Linked DNA regions of Synechococcus sp. PCC 7335. The protein of the gene in region 2 interacts with the protein of the main gene of each other region in a pairwise test. Links are inferred from orthologs where the notes say so. Each region holds a gene or a part of one and is shown on either strand. Other genes may lie near its edges.

What was found. Proteins that work in one complex are often made in the same cells at the same time.
Region 1: the proteins of ligA (region 2) and leuS interact in binary tests that used the Escherichia coli proteins (3 or more experiments, as listed by UniProt). The link is inferred for Synechococcus sp. PCC 7335 from one-to-one orthologs.

The regions. Positions count from the first base shown.
Region 1 is NZ_DS989904.1:2,693,038-2,700,491, forward strand. Bases 2,323-5,502 are described here. They hold leuS (leucine--tRNA ligase), read right to left. Parts: upstream 5,130-5,502; coding sequence 2,523-5,129; downstream 2,323-2,522. Other genes in these bases: S7335_RS11755 (response regulator transcription factor), read right to left, coding at 2,323-2,385; S7335_RS11765 (gamma-glutamylcyclotransferase), read left to right, coding at 5,219-5,502. Outside these bases: S7335_RS11750 (DUF262 domain-containing protein), read right to left, coding at 1-1,230; S7335_RS27775 (hypothetical protein), read right to left, coding at 1,476-1,631; more of S7335_RS11755, read right to left, coding at 1,612-2,322; more of S7335_RS11765, read left to right, coding at 5,503-5,668; S7335_RS25935 (hypothetical protein), read right to left, coding at 5,682-5,879; S7335_RS11775 (IS982 family transposase), read left to right, coding at 6,057-6,935; S7335_RS11780 (hypothetical protein), read right to left, coding at 7,040-7,411.
Region 2 is NZ_DS989904.1:1,208,863-1,216,076, forward strand. Bases 1,415-4,354 are described here. They hold ligA (NAD-dependent DNA ligase LigA), read right to left. Parts: upstream 3,957-4,354; coding sequence 1,872-3,956; downstream 1,415-1,871. Other genes in these bases: S7335_RS05400 (alpha/beta hydrolase), read right to left, coding at 1,415-1,754; hisIE (bifunctional phosphoribosyl-AMP cyclohydrolase/phosphoribosyl-ATP diphosphatase HisIE), read right to left, coding at 4,084-4,354. Also shown: tRNA pseudouridine(55) synthase TruB, read right to left, coding at 1-39; more of S7335_RS05400, read right to left, coding at 48-1,414; more of hisIE, read right to left, coding at 4,355-4,728; hemL (glutamate-1-semialdehyde 2,1-aminomutase), read left to right, coding at 4,977-6,278; S7335_RS05420 (HEAT repeat domain-containing protein), read left to right, coding at 6,293-7,054; S7335_RS05425 (sodium:solute symporter family protein), read left to right, coding at 7,142-7,214. UniProt on the Escherichia coli protein: DNA ligase that catalyzes the formation of phosphodiester linkages between 5'-phosphoryl and 3'-hydroxyl groups in double-stranded DNA using NAD as a coenzyme and as the energy source for the reaction.

The DNA of each region.
Region 1 (7,454 bases), 1.5 Mb from region 2 along the record:
TAACTGTAGCGGTGAGTCATCTTCATAGAGATCGCTATCGTTCTCAATACTAGTCAGCAGCTCTGCATAGCGATTTATCCGAGTGTTGATGTTTGCTCTCAAGATCATAAGTCCTGCTGCTAGCCTTTCGAGATCAACAAAAAATCTCTCTAATCGCTCAGGAGAATGGCTTTTGTATCTTGAGATGTACAAAATTCCTGGAGGAATCCAGTCAAAATTATCTATCATGTTTAGCCATCGCAAGCAAGCATCAACCGCTTCAGTTTCCTGCCCACCTTGGTAGTTCGCTTTTTTAATAGTTTCTAGTGCGTCTGAGTACGGTTTCAGAATGTCATCAATGAATCGTTCGGGTGGCTTAATATTTGGCAGTATATACTTTCGAAATTCGTTGAGAGCTGTTTCGCGAAGCTTTGCCTTCCTGTGAATCATTCGAATATGCGAGAACATCTCTTGAAATGCCTCTCGTCCTAAGTCTTCTTCTTCACTGTCCCAAATCCGCGTATATCTCTCTTGTTGGTGGTTGGGAATGGCTCCTATGATCTCCGACTTAAGCAAGTCGGCGAGACTTAAGTTTAATCCCCTAGCATTCAAAACAGAAAATATGCGGTATGCCGAGTCCAAGTCAGGCGTAGAGACGACGACTAGAAAGCATCGCGTCATTAAGTATTGAGTAAGCCGTAGACGCTTTGCTTCATCTAGGGGGCGCAGTACTTCTAGAAAATAACGAGCATTCTCTTGGATACGCTGCTGACTGTCTGAAATTTGAGCACTGTCCAACTGCAGTAGATTCTCTAGTCCGAATTCTTCTTGGATATAATCACGAAAAAATCTCTCATCTTTCTCGCGTAGTTTGAGCCGATAACGGGCTGGTATTTGCGCTACTATGTTTTCTGGCTGGTAAAGGTAGTTTTCAAGATTTAGACCGCTTTTGTCTAGTTTCCTAAGAACTGAAAGAAGGATAGTGAGCGTTGTTAAACGTTGCTGTCCATCAACAACATCGGCTTTGGGATCGTCAGATTTAATTAAGACAATGCTCCCCAGAAAATAGGGATTGACGTCTGATACAGAGCATGAAGACCCCTCTAGAAATGCAAGTACATCTGTCAGTAATTCGCTTGCCTGTTCTATGGTCCAAGCATAAGGACGTTGGTAAGGTGGAATAGAAAAGAAAAAGTCGTCGCTAAAAATTTTGAACAACGGTTTTTCAGTCGCATGAATAGCTACAGGCATATGCTTTCTTGATAATCTGCTATCTAGCGAGGCCAGTAGCACTTGTTATCACAGAGCATACCCTAGTCTCTAATCTATTGATGCATTCTTGGCCGTTTGCAGTCGTGAATAGATCTGCAGTGAATTAGTTAAAACCACCGTCTAAACTCTTCATTCTACAAAAGCTACTGCTGAAAACTTTGGCGCAAGTATATTACCGCTTTGATTTGATCTTCCTCAGCCACTTTTAGAAAAGTATAGAGCTGTTATTTTTCTACAGAAGGAAAAGCTGGGCTGCGATCAGTCTCTACATAGACATCAGACTCAAGCTGATAGATACGCCACACCCATCTGTTGAAGCGCCAAAACTCTGGCACACCCACACTGACGTAGAATCGAAAGCTAACCCAAGCGATAGCCAAAGCCACGTACGGTTTTTAGATACTTTGGCTGACCAGGATTCTCCTCTAGCTTTTCACGCAGCCAGCGGATATGTACGTCTACCGTCTTGTTATCACCCATAAAGTCGTAGCCCCAAACCTGATCAATAATCTGGTTACGCGACCAGACGCGCTTAGGCTGGCTGAGGAGTAATTCTAAAATTTTGAATTCTTTTGGCGAAAGACTAACTTCAGTACTACCTAGGAAAACCCGACACTCATCAGTGTGTAAAGCGATATCGGCAAAGCGGAGAATAGATTTTTCGTTGGGTTTGTCCTGGGATTGGCAGCGCCTAAGAAGCGCGCGGCATCGGGCAATTAGCTCCCGGATACCGAAGGGCTTAGTCAGGTAGTCATCTGCGCCAACTTCAAGCCCCAGGACACGGTCGGTCTCAGTGCCTTTTGCACTAAGGATAAGGATAGGGATATCGATGCCTTGGTGTCTGACCAGGCGGCAAAGGTCAAGTCCGTTCATCCCAGGGAGCATCAAGTCTAGAATGATTAAACTGATGTCTGGGGCCACTGGCTGGGGCTTTTCTGCTCCGCTTCGCTCTATACCCCCTAGAATCATCTCTAGCGCTCGCTGACCGTTGTCTGCGACACAAACCTCAAACCCTTCGTCTGCCAAGGAGAGCGCCACTGTCTCGCGGATGAGTTCTTCATCCTCGACAAGTAAAACTTTGCCCAAACCAATTCGAACATCAGTTTGAAGTTGAGGTGAGGTCAGCGCAACCATGGGGTACGTCCTATGTATATTTACGGCTAAAGACTCTAGGCAAATCTTATCAGGTCTGCACAGTAATTTTGGCGATGCTTTCCTGACTTTATACTAACGATGATTAAGTTTGTATTTCCCAATACAAATGCGGGTTGCTATGTGGCCACAAAGTTGACCAACTTGCCAGGTACAACAATCACTTTCTTGATCTCTTTACCGTCTAGATAGCGTTGGGCTATCTCCGATCCACGAGCATAGTTTTCTAACGCCGCTTTGTCGGCGCTAGCAGGCACCTGGAGGGTTCCTCTGGTCTTACCCATCACCTGAATAACCAGCGTGATTTCATCAGCCACCAGGGCGGCCGATTCGACTTTGGGCCACGGCTGTCGATGAACAGAATCGGTAAAGCCCGAGCTTATAGTCAGAGCAGACCATAGCTCGTCGGCAATGTGGGGTGCAAAAGGTGCAATTAGCCTTACCAAAGCGCAGATGGCTTCAGCAAAGACGGGAGTGGCTTTGTCCTTGGTATCGTTGATGGCGTTGCTGAGTTTCATCAGCTCAGAGACAGCCGTGTTGAACTGATAGTCGCCTTCGATATCCTCCGTGATCTCTTTGATAGCGGTATGGGTAGCACGGCGAAGCGTTTTTTCGGCCTTATTGAGTGTGCTTTGGTCGATCTTGTCGCTAGCGCTCACAAGGTTAGCGGCGTTGTCAGACTGGGCAAATTCAATCACCGCTCGCCAGACCCGATTGAGAAAGCGATATTGACCTTCAACGTCAGCATCATCCCATTCAAGATCTTTTTCGGGTGGCGCTTTGAACAAAATGAACATACGGGCAGTGTCTGCACCGTACTTTTCTAGAACAGCAATCGGAGAAATGCCATTAAACTTAGATTTTGACATTTTCTCAAAGGAGACTTTGAGCGGTGCGCCTGTGTCTGGATCGACGGGATTGTTCAAGTCGGCGATGTTTTCAGGAACGATGAATTGACCGTCAGACGTCTTGTAGGTGATCGCTTGTACCATGCCCTGAGTGAGCAGGCGCTCAAAAGGTTCGTCAAAGTCGAGAAGCCCTCGATCGCGCAACACTTTAGTGAAAAAGCGAGAATACAACAGATGCAAAATCGCATGTTCGATCCCACCTACATACTGATCAACCGGCAGCCACTTGTTAACCCGATCCTTAGAAAAGACGTTCTCCTCATTGTTAGCATCGGCATAGCGCAAGAAGTACCAAGACGAATCTAAGAAAGTGTCCATCGTATCGGTTTCACGTTGGGCACCTGTTCCGCAGCTCGGGCAAGCCACGTTTACCCAATCGTCGAACTTAGCCAAAGAAGGTACGCTCTTCCCAGTAAATTCTACGTTTTCAGGTAGCTTGACAGGCAAATCCACTTCGGGAACAGGCACCGTGCCACACTTTGGACAATGAATTACCGGAATGGGCGCGCCCCAGTAGCGCTGACGAGACACTAGCCAATCGCGCAGACGATAGTTGGTGGTGCCTTTGCCAAGCGAGTGTTCTTGTAGGTATGCGATCGCTCGCCCCACACTTTTCTTCTTCCCTTTGCCTGCCGGTACCCCATCCAACGGCCCAGAATTCACCATCACCCCATCATGCGGATAGGCTGCGCTCATCGTCGCGCCCTCAAAAGACTCTCCTTCTGGCTGGACAACTACCTTAATAGGCAAGTCAAACTTACGTGCAAACTCAAAGTCTCTTTGGTCATGAGCAGGCACAGCCATAATTGCGCCCGTGCCGTAGTCCATCATCACGTAGTCAGCGGTCCAGATTGGAATTTCTTCGCCATTGACCGGATTGGTAGCCATGCTGCCTGTCCAGACGCCCGTCTTTTCTCTTCCCTCATCCGTGCGATCAATTGTGCTGAGTTCAGCCGCCGCCGCTCGATAAGCTTGAACAGCTTCGGCCTGCTCAGACGTGGTGAGCTTTTCCATTAGCGGATGCTCAGGAGAGACCACCATGAACGTTGCGCCCCAAAGCGTATCGGGGCGAGTAGTATAGACCTCTAGCTCGCCAGCGCCAGTCTGAAAAGTGACCTGTGCGCCTTTGGACTTACCAATCCAGTTCGCCTGCATGGTTTTAACCCGATTGGGCCAGCCGGGCAGCTTGTCTAAATCATTTAGGAGCTGATCGGCGTATTCGGTAATTTTGAAAAACCACTGCTTGAGCAATTTGCGCTCGACTTTTGCCCCAGAGCGCCAGGAACGGCCTTCACTATCTACCTGTTCGTTTGCCAGAACGGTTTGGTCGATTGGGTCCCAGTTCACCGCCGCTTCTTTTTGGTAGGCAAGGCCTGACTCAAAAAACTGTAAGAAGATCCACTGGGTCCAGCGGTAGTAATTAGGTAAGCAGGTTGCCACTTCCAGGTTCCAATCGTAGGAAAGGCCCAGCGCTTTGAGCTGATCGCGCATCTGAGCAATATTTTTGAGCGTCCAGTCCGCCGGAGGGACCCCACGCTTGATCGCCGCGTTCTCGGCGGGTAGGCCAAAGGCATCCCAACCCATTGGGTGTAAGACGTTGTAGCCCTGCATTCGACGAACGCGGGCAACTACGTCGGTAATCGTGTAGTTGCGGACGTGGCCCATATGCAAATCGCCCGATGGATAGGGGAACATCGAAAGGGCGTAGAACTTTTTGGCGTCTGGCCCTAGATCTGCGGATGTTTTGTTTAGGGCATTGTCAGCCCAGTACTGCTGCCATTTCGCTTCTATTTCTGCTGGGCTATATCGCACTTCCACGCTGCTACAGTTCCTTTTTGTTCGCTTGCCTAAGGTTGTATTTTAGAGGGTGAAGTGGATTTGAGGATATGTTGTGGCTTTAGAATCCGATGAAATCTGATATTTCCAAGTCCGTTCGTGAACTCGATGCTGATCTTGCTGTATTCGTCTATGGTACGCTGAAGCCGGGCGGGCGCTTTCATGTTCGATTTTGTGGCATGTACTTGACTGAGGCAATTCCGGCGATGGTGAAGGGACGTCTGTATAGTTTTCCACGTCTAGGCTATCCGGCGATGACGGTCGGCAATGATTGGGTGAAGGGCTCTCTACTTAGGTTCGTTCAGCCGCCTGAAACCTGCGCCGATATCCTCCAGGGTTTGGATCGGTTAGAAGGCTATTCTCCTAATCGAAGCGATTTTGAGAATGAGTACTTGCGCTGTGAGATGACAGCTTTTGACTTAGCGCAGCAGCCTTTGCAAACGGCTTGGAGCTATGTGATGTCTGAGGAAGGGGTGCGATCGCGTGGTGGAATATACCTACCTAATGGCGATTGGAGATGAATAGCCTTAAACATTAGGTCAAAGTATCCAGGTGGACCCCTAATTCCTTTAGCTGCATGGCAAGCGCCTCAGCCTTCTGTCTTGCTGCTTCAGCTTTCTGCCGCTCTACCAATACCTGTTCAGCGCTCCACAGCAGTAGGCTACCAGACTCATCCCACCAGCGCAGCCAGTGAGTTGTCCTACCTAGGCGCTCCCCTTTCCATATTCCCAAGTTTAGCTGTAGTTCTGGTATCCAAAATCGGCCATCCTCATCAGCGGCCTGTAGGACGTATTGACCGTTCTCAAGGCCTCGAACCTCTAAGCTAACGTCAGTTCGGGATAAGGAAAGCTTGAAGAAAGGAGGATAGGTAAGCTGAAGTTGTAAAACCCATCAGCCCTATCCTCCACTATGTTCAGCTTAGAAGAACTGTTCTGCCACGTCGATGACTTTTGCCAAGTGTTTGAACCCCTCTGGCAGCGTCAGCTGCTAAGCCACCATCTGAAGACGCGACAACGCGCTCGCTCACTGAGCTTGAGCGAAATCATGACGATACTCATCGGCTTTCACCAAAGCCACTACCGCACCTTCAAACACTACTACGTTCATCATGTATGCCAGTACTGGAAGCAAGCGTTTCCAACGCTAGTCAGCTATAACCGCTTTGTCGAATGGACGCCCTCTTGTTTGTTCCCGCTGTGCTGTTATCTAAAGCGCTGCTTCGGCCGTTGTACAGGCATTAGTTTTATCGATGCGACCAGTCTATCGGTCTGCCACAACCGTCGGATCTGGCAGCATAAGGTCTGCAAAGATACGGCGGCTAGGGGCAAAACCTCTGTCGGCTGGTTCTATGGCTTCAAACTACACCTCGTGGTGAACGAGTGCGGTGAACTACTCAACCTCACCCTGACCCCGGGCAATACGGACGACCGTGAGCCCGCCTTTGACTTACTCACTGGACTATGGGGAAAAGTCTTCGCAGACAAAGGCTATGTATCGAAGCAGCTGGCTAAGCAACTACTCGAGGTGTTCAACATCGAGTTCTTTGCTAAGCCTCGGCGCAATATGAAGAACCAGCTAGTGCGGCTTACTGACAAGCTGCTCTCGCGCAAACGTTCCATCATCGAAACGATTATCGACCAACTGAAGAACATTTCGCAGATAGAGCATTCTCGTCACCGTAGTCCGGTCAACTGCTGGGTCAACATCCTCTGTGGACTGATTGCTTATTGCCACCAACCGAAGAAGCCTTCTCTCCATATGGAGTGGGAACTTCCCCCTGCTGCTTAAACCGAACTGACGTTAAGCTAGGTTCATAGGGATTGTAGGTGACGTAAGTGGGCACCTGTAGAATTTGCTCATAAAAGTAGAGCTTGCCATAGGGAGGAACTGATCTATATAGAAAGTTCGCCGCAGTCATCGGCGGAGAGAAATTCCATCACAACCGCGACCGGATCGTCGCCCTCGGTATGTTGCGTATAGCTACGGCGAATAACGTCTTCTCGAATAGGTAGGACGGATGGCACATAAAACCAATCAGGCGCTTTGACAACAATACGTTTGTCGAGGTTGGCAACTAGGCCAAAGTTTGAACCGATTAGCATCTCTGGCTGAATAAGGCCATTCTCTCCTAGTGCATCAGTAAGAGCGGCGGCGAGTGGGGGCTGTTGAATATTTTCCCCAGGATCATCAGGCAGAACAAAGTTGTCTGGAAGTGGTTCCCAAGTAACGGTGGGCTGTTCCCGAGTTGCGTTATGCTTTGCCATTGGATGTTCGCTCGAAAGCACCATGGCACTGGTATGAGGGATG
Region 2 (7,214 bases):
GCCAACTGGTTTGTTGAGATTGATAAACCCATGAATCATGAACGTTGTTACTTAACCTGTTCTGCTAACTGCTCTGGCGTAAGTTCTGAGATTAAGCTAAGCGGAATTTCTGGCTGACTAAAGCGAGTTGTGAAGGCGCTGGTGAGCACAGAAGCATATTCCTCTTCGCCTTTAAGGTAGGTATTGAGAAAGGCCAGACTCATTGCCTCAGTATAGTCTTGAGCAATTTCAGGATAAGGCCCGACGACTGCAGGGGGCAGATCAATCGCTTCTGTTCCAGTAATATCAATGGTTGAAAAGTGAGTTGCCCCTTGCATTACTAGCAGAAAGTGATCAGCCGTAGTCAACCATGTGAATGGCTGGATCTGTTCAGGCAGAGCCGGTGCGATCGTGTCGTTACTACCTGCTATCAGCAGCAGCGGAATGTCTATTTCAGAGAGACCTTCTGGGCCAAACAGCTTACTAGTGATCGGGTTAATAGCGACCACAGCACGAATACGAGGATCTCGGAAGCTAAGACTCGTGCTGAAACTATTTTCCTGTGAAAGTTCGACGGCTTGACACTGCAGAAGTAGTGAGACGTTAAAGCTTAGCTCTGTGAGCGGACAGTCTGTTCGCAGCTGTTCGAGATTAAGCGGTGCACCCGCTACCGCAAGGGCCGTATATCCGCCAAGGGATTGACCAATGACGCCAACATTATTGAAGTCGATGCGTCCGCCGTCTTTCTCAAGTAAGTTATCTCTTTGTTCTAGCTCGTCTAATACCTGCGAGATCATCTCAGGGCGATCGACAAACTCATCGGTATCTACCACTTCGTTCCTAAACCCAGCGAATAGCCCGGAGACCTGTTCATCGCTGCTACCTCTATGCTCTATGTTGATCACCGCGAAGCCGTGCTCAGCTAGGAACTCCGCGAGATAGGCGTAGGTATTACGGTCATTGCCAAGTCCGTGAGAAATCACAACCGCTGGCCAAACAAAGTCGTCTCTTCGCATAGCGCTATGGAGAAAGCCGGTGGAGAAGGTCGGTATATAGATATCGACGGGGCGATCGCTTGCCTTTGTCCGGATCGGCTGACGTCTGACTTGAAAAGGACCCGGTTCTGTGACTAGTTGGGTGAGTCTAATAGCAGAGGTATCGCCGGGGAGATCTTCAGTCGCTCTTGCTAGAGAAAGCTGTTCGACTAGTTGTAGTGCAGTATCTGACTGTTGAAATGCGGCATCGAACTGGCGGGCGATCGCAATCCCTTGACGGATATCTACTCGCAGCACTGGCGTGGGAAATCGTTGAATCACATTCAACAGGGTTAATCCTTCTTCTGGATCAGCTGCGGACAATATCGCTGCACCCCGCAACCCACTTGCGCCAGATAGCCGGGCGCCTGTTCGAAAAACTTCTCCGATCTGTTGGAGTATATATTCCCCCTGTGCGGTGTAGCTAAATTGTGAGACGGTCGTCACATCTGTATCTACTCGCTCTGTTAGAATCTCGCGGGCTCGATTCAAGCTGGCTGCATCGAGCTGACGTAGATAAGGTAGATAGGCGGAAAATTCTTCGGTGATAATGCCCTCTTTCGCATAGAGCGTCAAAGAATCAACAGAAAGAGACCGTTCAATCCCTGATCCCAGATAAAAGACAATCTTTTCAGCCGCCTGTCCAGGTCTAGCTGCTTGAGGAGAGAATGCGATGACCGCTTGCAATAGTCCTATTCCTAGGCCCCATACCCCCTGCTTGAAAAATCTTTGCTGAAACAAAAATGAGAATAGTGAATAGGGCCCTGATTGCAAGATCCACATAGATAGTCAGTCGGCTAGTTCCATCTGCCAATAGTTAAAGTAGCTCATAGCGCTATCACTCGGCTCAAAATCAGATTAAGAACTGCTGAGAAGTTCTATCAGCTCAGCTTCTGTCAGTTGTTTTAGCCCTAGTTCGTCTGCCTTTGCCTGTTTGGACCCAGCATTCTCGCCAACCACAACATAGTCTGTCTTAGCACTTGGCGCTCCGCTTACCCTACCGCCTGCTGCTTGAATCTGAGCTTTTGCCTCAGCACGTTTTAGGGTTGGCAAGGTACCCGTAAGTACAAAACTCTTACCCATCAAAGGCTGTGGCCGCTGATCAATTTTCTGAGGGGTCGCTTCTAATTGAAGCCCCGCTGCCTCTAGTCGGGCGATCAGCTGTTGATTGGCCGGTAGCTGAAACCATTGCCGGACAGATTGTGCGATTTCTGGGCCAATACCGTAGATTTGGGCGATCACGCTTTCATCTGCTGCTGCTAGCATCGCCACCGAGGGAAATCTATTGGCCAAAATTTGAGCATTGGTACTGCCTACTAGGCGAATCCCTAATCCGTAGAGAACCTTAGCCCAGGGCTTTTGCTTTGAAAGGGCGATCGCCTGCAAAAGTTTGTTTGCTAGCTGCTTGCCCATCCGTTCCAGCGGCAACAGATCTTCAAGCGTGAGGTCATAGAGATCCGCAATTGAAGTCACAACGCTTTGATCGATCCAGCTTTGAACCAACCGTTCGCCCAAGCCGCTGATATCCAACGCATCCCGGCTTGCCCAATGTCGCAGGCTGCCGCTCAAGATGGCCGGGCAAGATTGATTCACGCAGCGAGTGACGGCTTCACCTTCTGGTTTGACAACAGGCTGATCGCAAACTGGGCAGTTCGTTGGTAGCTGATAGGCTTTTGCGCCTTTAGGCCTTAGATCACTCAGCACGCGAACGACTTCGGGAATAATCTCTCCTGCCTTTCGCACCACCACCGTATCGCCCAGATGCAGATCGAGTTCGATGAGGCGATCGGCATTGTGCAAGGTAGCTCGTGAGACGGTAGTGCCTGCTAATTGCACAGGACTCAGTTCAGCAACGGGCGTAATCGCACCCGTGCGCCCTACCTGAACGGTGATTTTATTCAGCGTCGTCGGGACTTCTTCGGCGGGATATTTAAGGGCGATCGCCCAGCGCGGAAATTTGTTGGTAAAACCCAGTCGATCTTGCAGTTCAAAGCTATCGAGCTTAACGACAACTCCATCGGTTAAATAAGGCAGATCGTGGCGCTTTTCTTCCCACTCATCGTAGTAGCTAGCCACTTCTGCTGCACGCTGGCACAGCTTACGGTGGGGATTGACCCGAAATCTAAGCGTTTGCAGAAGATCGAGTGCGGTCCATTGAGTTGTCGGCGCGTCTAGATCGCCCGTGCCTTCTGGCATCAGCACTGTATAGGCAAAAAAATCAAGCTGACGTTCGGCGACGATTTTAGCATCGAGCTGACGGAGCGTTCCCGCCGCCGCGTTGCGCGGGTTGGCAAAGAGCGCTGTCCCTTCGGCCTGACGCTTTTGGTTAATATCATCGAATACATCTAGCGGCAAAAAAGCCTCACCACGCACTTCAACAACAGGCGGCGGCGCTTGGCCATTCTCTATGTGCAGTCGCAAGGGAATTGTGCGAATCGTGCGAACGTTCTGAGTGATATCTTCGCCGGCAATGCCATCACCACGGGTCACGCCGCGTATGAGCATGCCATTCTCGTAGGTGAGGGCTAGGGCATTCCCGTCAATCTTGAGTTCGGCGACGGCGGTCGTTTCACCTACGTCGGGCTCTAGTCGCTGCCAGCGCGCCTGCCAGTCTAAATACTCTTCGGTGTCGAAGGCATTTTCAAGGCTGTAGAGCGGAATATTGTGGCGAACGGAGGTAAATTGTTCTGCGGGCTCGGCCCCGACTCTTTGGGTAGGACTATCTGACGTCTGTAGCCCTGGGTATTGATCTTCTAGCGTTTGTAATTCTCGGTAGAGCCGATCGTAAACCGAATCTGGCAGCTCAGGTGCGTCGAGCACATAGTAGGCATAGCTAGCTTTTTGAAGCTGCGATCGCAGCTCAGCCGCTCTTGTCTCAATCTCTAGATCAGGTGGTAGCCCAGCTGTCTGGGCGGATGCTCGCTCAGCCTGTTCTTGCACCACTTCACCTCCTATTGTTGGTAGTTTATTTGTACTAATGCCGTGTTAATTATGCCCTGATAACGACTATGCTGTCCAACTCCAGGCGTTTTGGGCTTTTATCGCTCTGTTTTGTCGTCTCGATTGAAGTTTATCGTCTCGATTGAAGCTTGCGATAGACATCATTGAGATCTACGTTGTGGTGGGCGATCGCCACGAGCGTGTGATAGAGCAGATCGGCCACTTCCCCAGCAATCTCATCAGGTGCGTTATCTTTACAGGCCATGACGACCTCGACAGCTTCTTCACCGATTTTTTGCAATATTTTATTATCGCCGCCCTCAAAAAGCTGGTTAGTGTACGATCCCGGTTGAGGATTTTGCTGGCGATCGCGAATCACACTGAACACCTGCGAGAGCGTATCCGCAGGCGGCGGCAGAACCCCCTGAGTCCCGTCCAAGTCAATCTGATGAAAACAGCTGCGCTCTCCGGTATGACAGGCAACATCGCCCACCTGTTCAATCGTGACTAATAGCGCATCGCTATCACAGTCGTAGCGTAAGCCCCGGACCTTTTGGATATGGCCAGAAGTTGCTCCTTTATGCCACAATTCCTGGCGCGATCGGCTCCAGTACCACACCTCACCAGTGGCCATCGTTTTTTGCAGCGCGTCGGCGTTCATCCAAGCCATCATCAGCACGGTGCCATCTAGATAGTCTTGAGCGATCGCAGGCACTAGTCCCTGCTGATTAAAGCGAATCTGATCGATTGGAACAGTGCCCGAGAACGGAGTCATAGCTGGTTAAGAGTTAGCAGAAATATAGTCTCTATGCTACAGGCTGAGCGAGTGTTGAACCTTGTGTTGTTGCTATAGCACTTCATTTACTCAGCTAGCGACTGCTCGATTGGTGGTTGCCTAGGGTTGCTTGATTACCCGTATTAATTAACAAGGTCGTAACATTACGACACTATTCAAAAACAAAAGCGAACTCAACCCGCTACGATAAAAAACACTGCTTTTCAACACTCATTCAGGAGCGCGCTTTGGTTAGCACCACGACCCTAAAAACAACCAAGTCTGACGAGATTTTCTCAGCGGCTCAGTCTCTAATGCCCGGTGGCGTCAGTTCTCCCGTTCGTGCTTTTCGTTCTGTTGGCGGTCAGCCCATCGTCTTCAAACGGGTTAAAGGCGCCTATGTTTGGGACGTAGACGAGAATAAATATATTGATTACGTGGGCACCTGGGGCCCGGCGATTTGTGGTCACGCTCACCCAGAGGTACTAGAAGCGCTTCATGCTGCTCTCGATAACGGGACCAGTTTTGGTGCGCCTTGCCAGTTAGAAAATGTGCTAGCTGAAATGGTGATTGATGCGGTCCCTAGCGTTGAGATGGTCCGTTTTGTTAACTCGGGTACAGAAGCCTGTATGGCAGTGCTGCGCTTGATGCGTGCCTTTACTGGTCGTAACAAAATTATCAAGTTTGAAGGCTGCTACCATGGCCATGCTGACATGTTCTTGGTCAAGGCTGGTTCTGGGGTGGCGACGCTTGGTCTGCCGGATTCGCCTGGGGTTCCCAAAGCAGCGACGGCTGATACCTTAAATGCACCCTACAACGATTTAGAAGCCGTCAAAAAGCTCTTTGCCGAGAATCCTGACGCGATCGCCGGCGTGATTCTAGAGCCCGTTGTCGGTAACTCTGGGTTTGTCACTCCCGATGCTGGCTTTCTAGAAGGGTTAAGGGAGATTACCAAAGATAACGATGCGCTTTTGGTGTTTGACGAGGTCATGACTGGCTTTCGCATCTCCTATGGAGGAGCTCAGCAAAAGTTCAATGTCACACCTGATTTGACTACTATGGGCAAAGTCATCGGTGGTGGCCTGCCCGTCGGCGCTTATGGCGGTCGCCGCGAAATCATGGAAATGATCGCCCCTGCTGGCCCTGTTTACCAAGCCGGTACGCTTTCTGGAAATCCTTTAGCGATGACCGCAGGCATTAAAACGCTTGAGATTTTGCGGCGCCCAGATACTTATGAACAGCTAGAGCGAATGACTAAAAAACTCAGTGAAGGCTTGCTAAAGGCTGCTCGTGAGGCGGGTCATGAAGTTACCGGTGGTAGTATTAGTGCCATGTTCGGTATGTTCTTCACCGGCTCGCCCGTCCACAACTACGACGATGCTAAGACCTCTGATTTAGAAAAGTTCAGTCGCTTCCACAGAGGCATGTTAGAAGAAGGTATCTACCTAGCACCCTCTCAGTTTGAGGCAGGGTTTACCTCTCTAGCGCATACTGATGAAGACATTGAGCAAACAATTGCTGCTGCGAGCCGTGTGTTTGCGGAGATTTAGACGATGCAGTGAACATATACGACGACGAACTATCAGTTTTAGAAGCCGAGATTGGCGGCGCTAGCCCACATGATCCGCTCGATCTGATTGCCCTTGCTGGGGAAGAAAATGAGCCAAAGCCGGATGCAGATGTGATGCTGGCGCTGCTGTATCATCCAGATAGTCAGCAGCGAATGTTCGGTGCCAGGGCGTTTTGCGATATTGAAGACAATAGAGCGATCCCTTTCTTGATTGGCCTATTAGGTGACCCATGCCCCTTGGTGCGTGTCAGCGCGGCCAAAGCGCTAGGCCACAACACGAGCTCAAACGCTGTAGAGCCCTTGATAGCCCAATTCCATCGAGACTGGAATGGCTATGTCCGCAAAGGGGTGATCTGGGCACTGGGCAACAGTCATGATGCGCGAACGATCGACACGCTCATTGATGCACTCAAGCATGATATTGCGGCAGTACGGCTGTGGGCAGCGAGTGCGTTAGGCCAAACGCCCAAAATCAACTATGACTGCATGATTAAGGCGATGCCTGCTCTGATTGGTGGATTACGCCGAGATGCTGTGGCTGCAGTCAGGAGCAACTGCGCCTGGGCAATTGGACAGATTTGTGTGGAGCTGCCGTCGAACGTGGTTTACGCGACGGCCATCGATGCGCTGATTGAGGCGTTTGCAGAAGATGATGAGTTCGGGGTGAAAGAAGATGCTCGCTCTGCGATTCTAAGTGTGGGCGACTCTCGTGGACTGCAGGTAATCGAAGAGATTGAGCAGGACGGCTATTTCTAGAAACCTCTAAGGAGTTTCTAAGGGTAGAAGGTTCTAGCATGGCATGATTGCAGGACGTTGACTGCTGGCATTACAGGTGACCAATCCATGCAACCTATCGACTGGCTGATTGTTGCTAGCTACCTAATTTTGACGCTGATCTTAGGGGCGTATCTCTCTA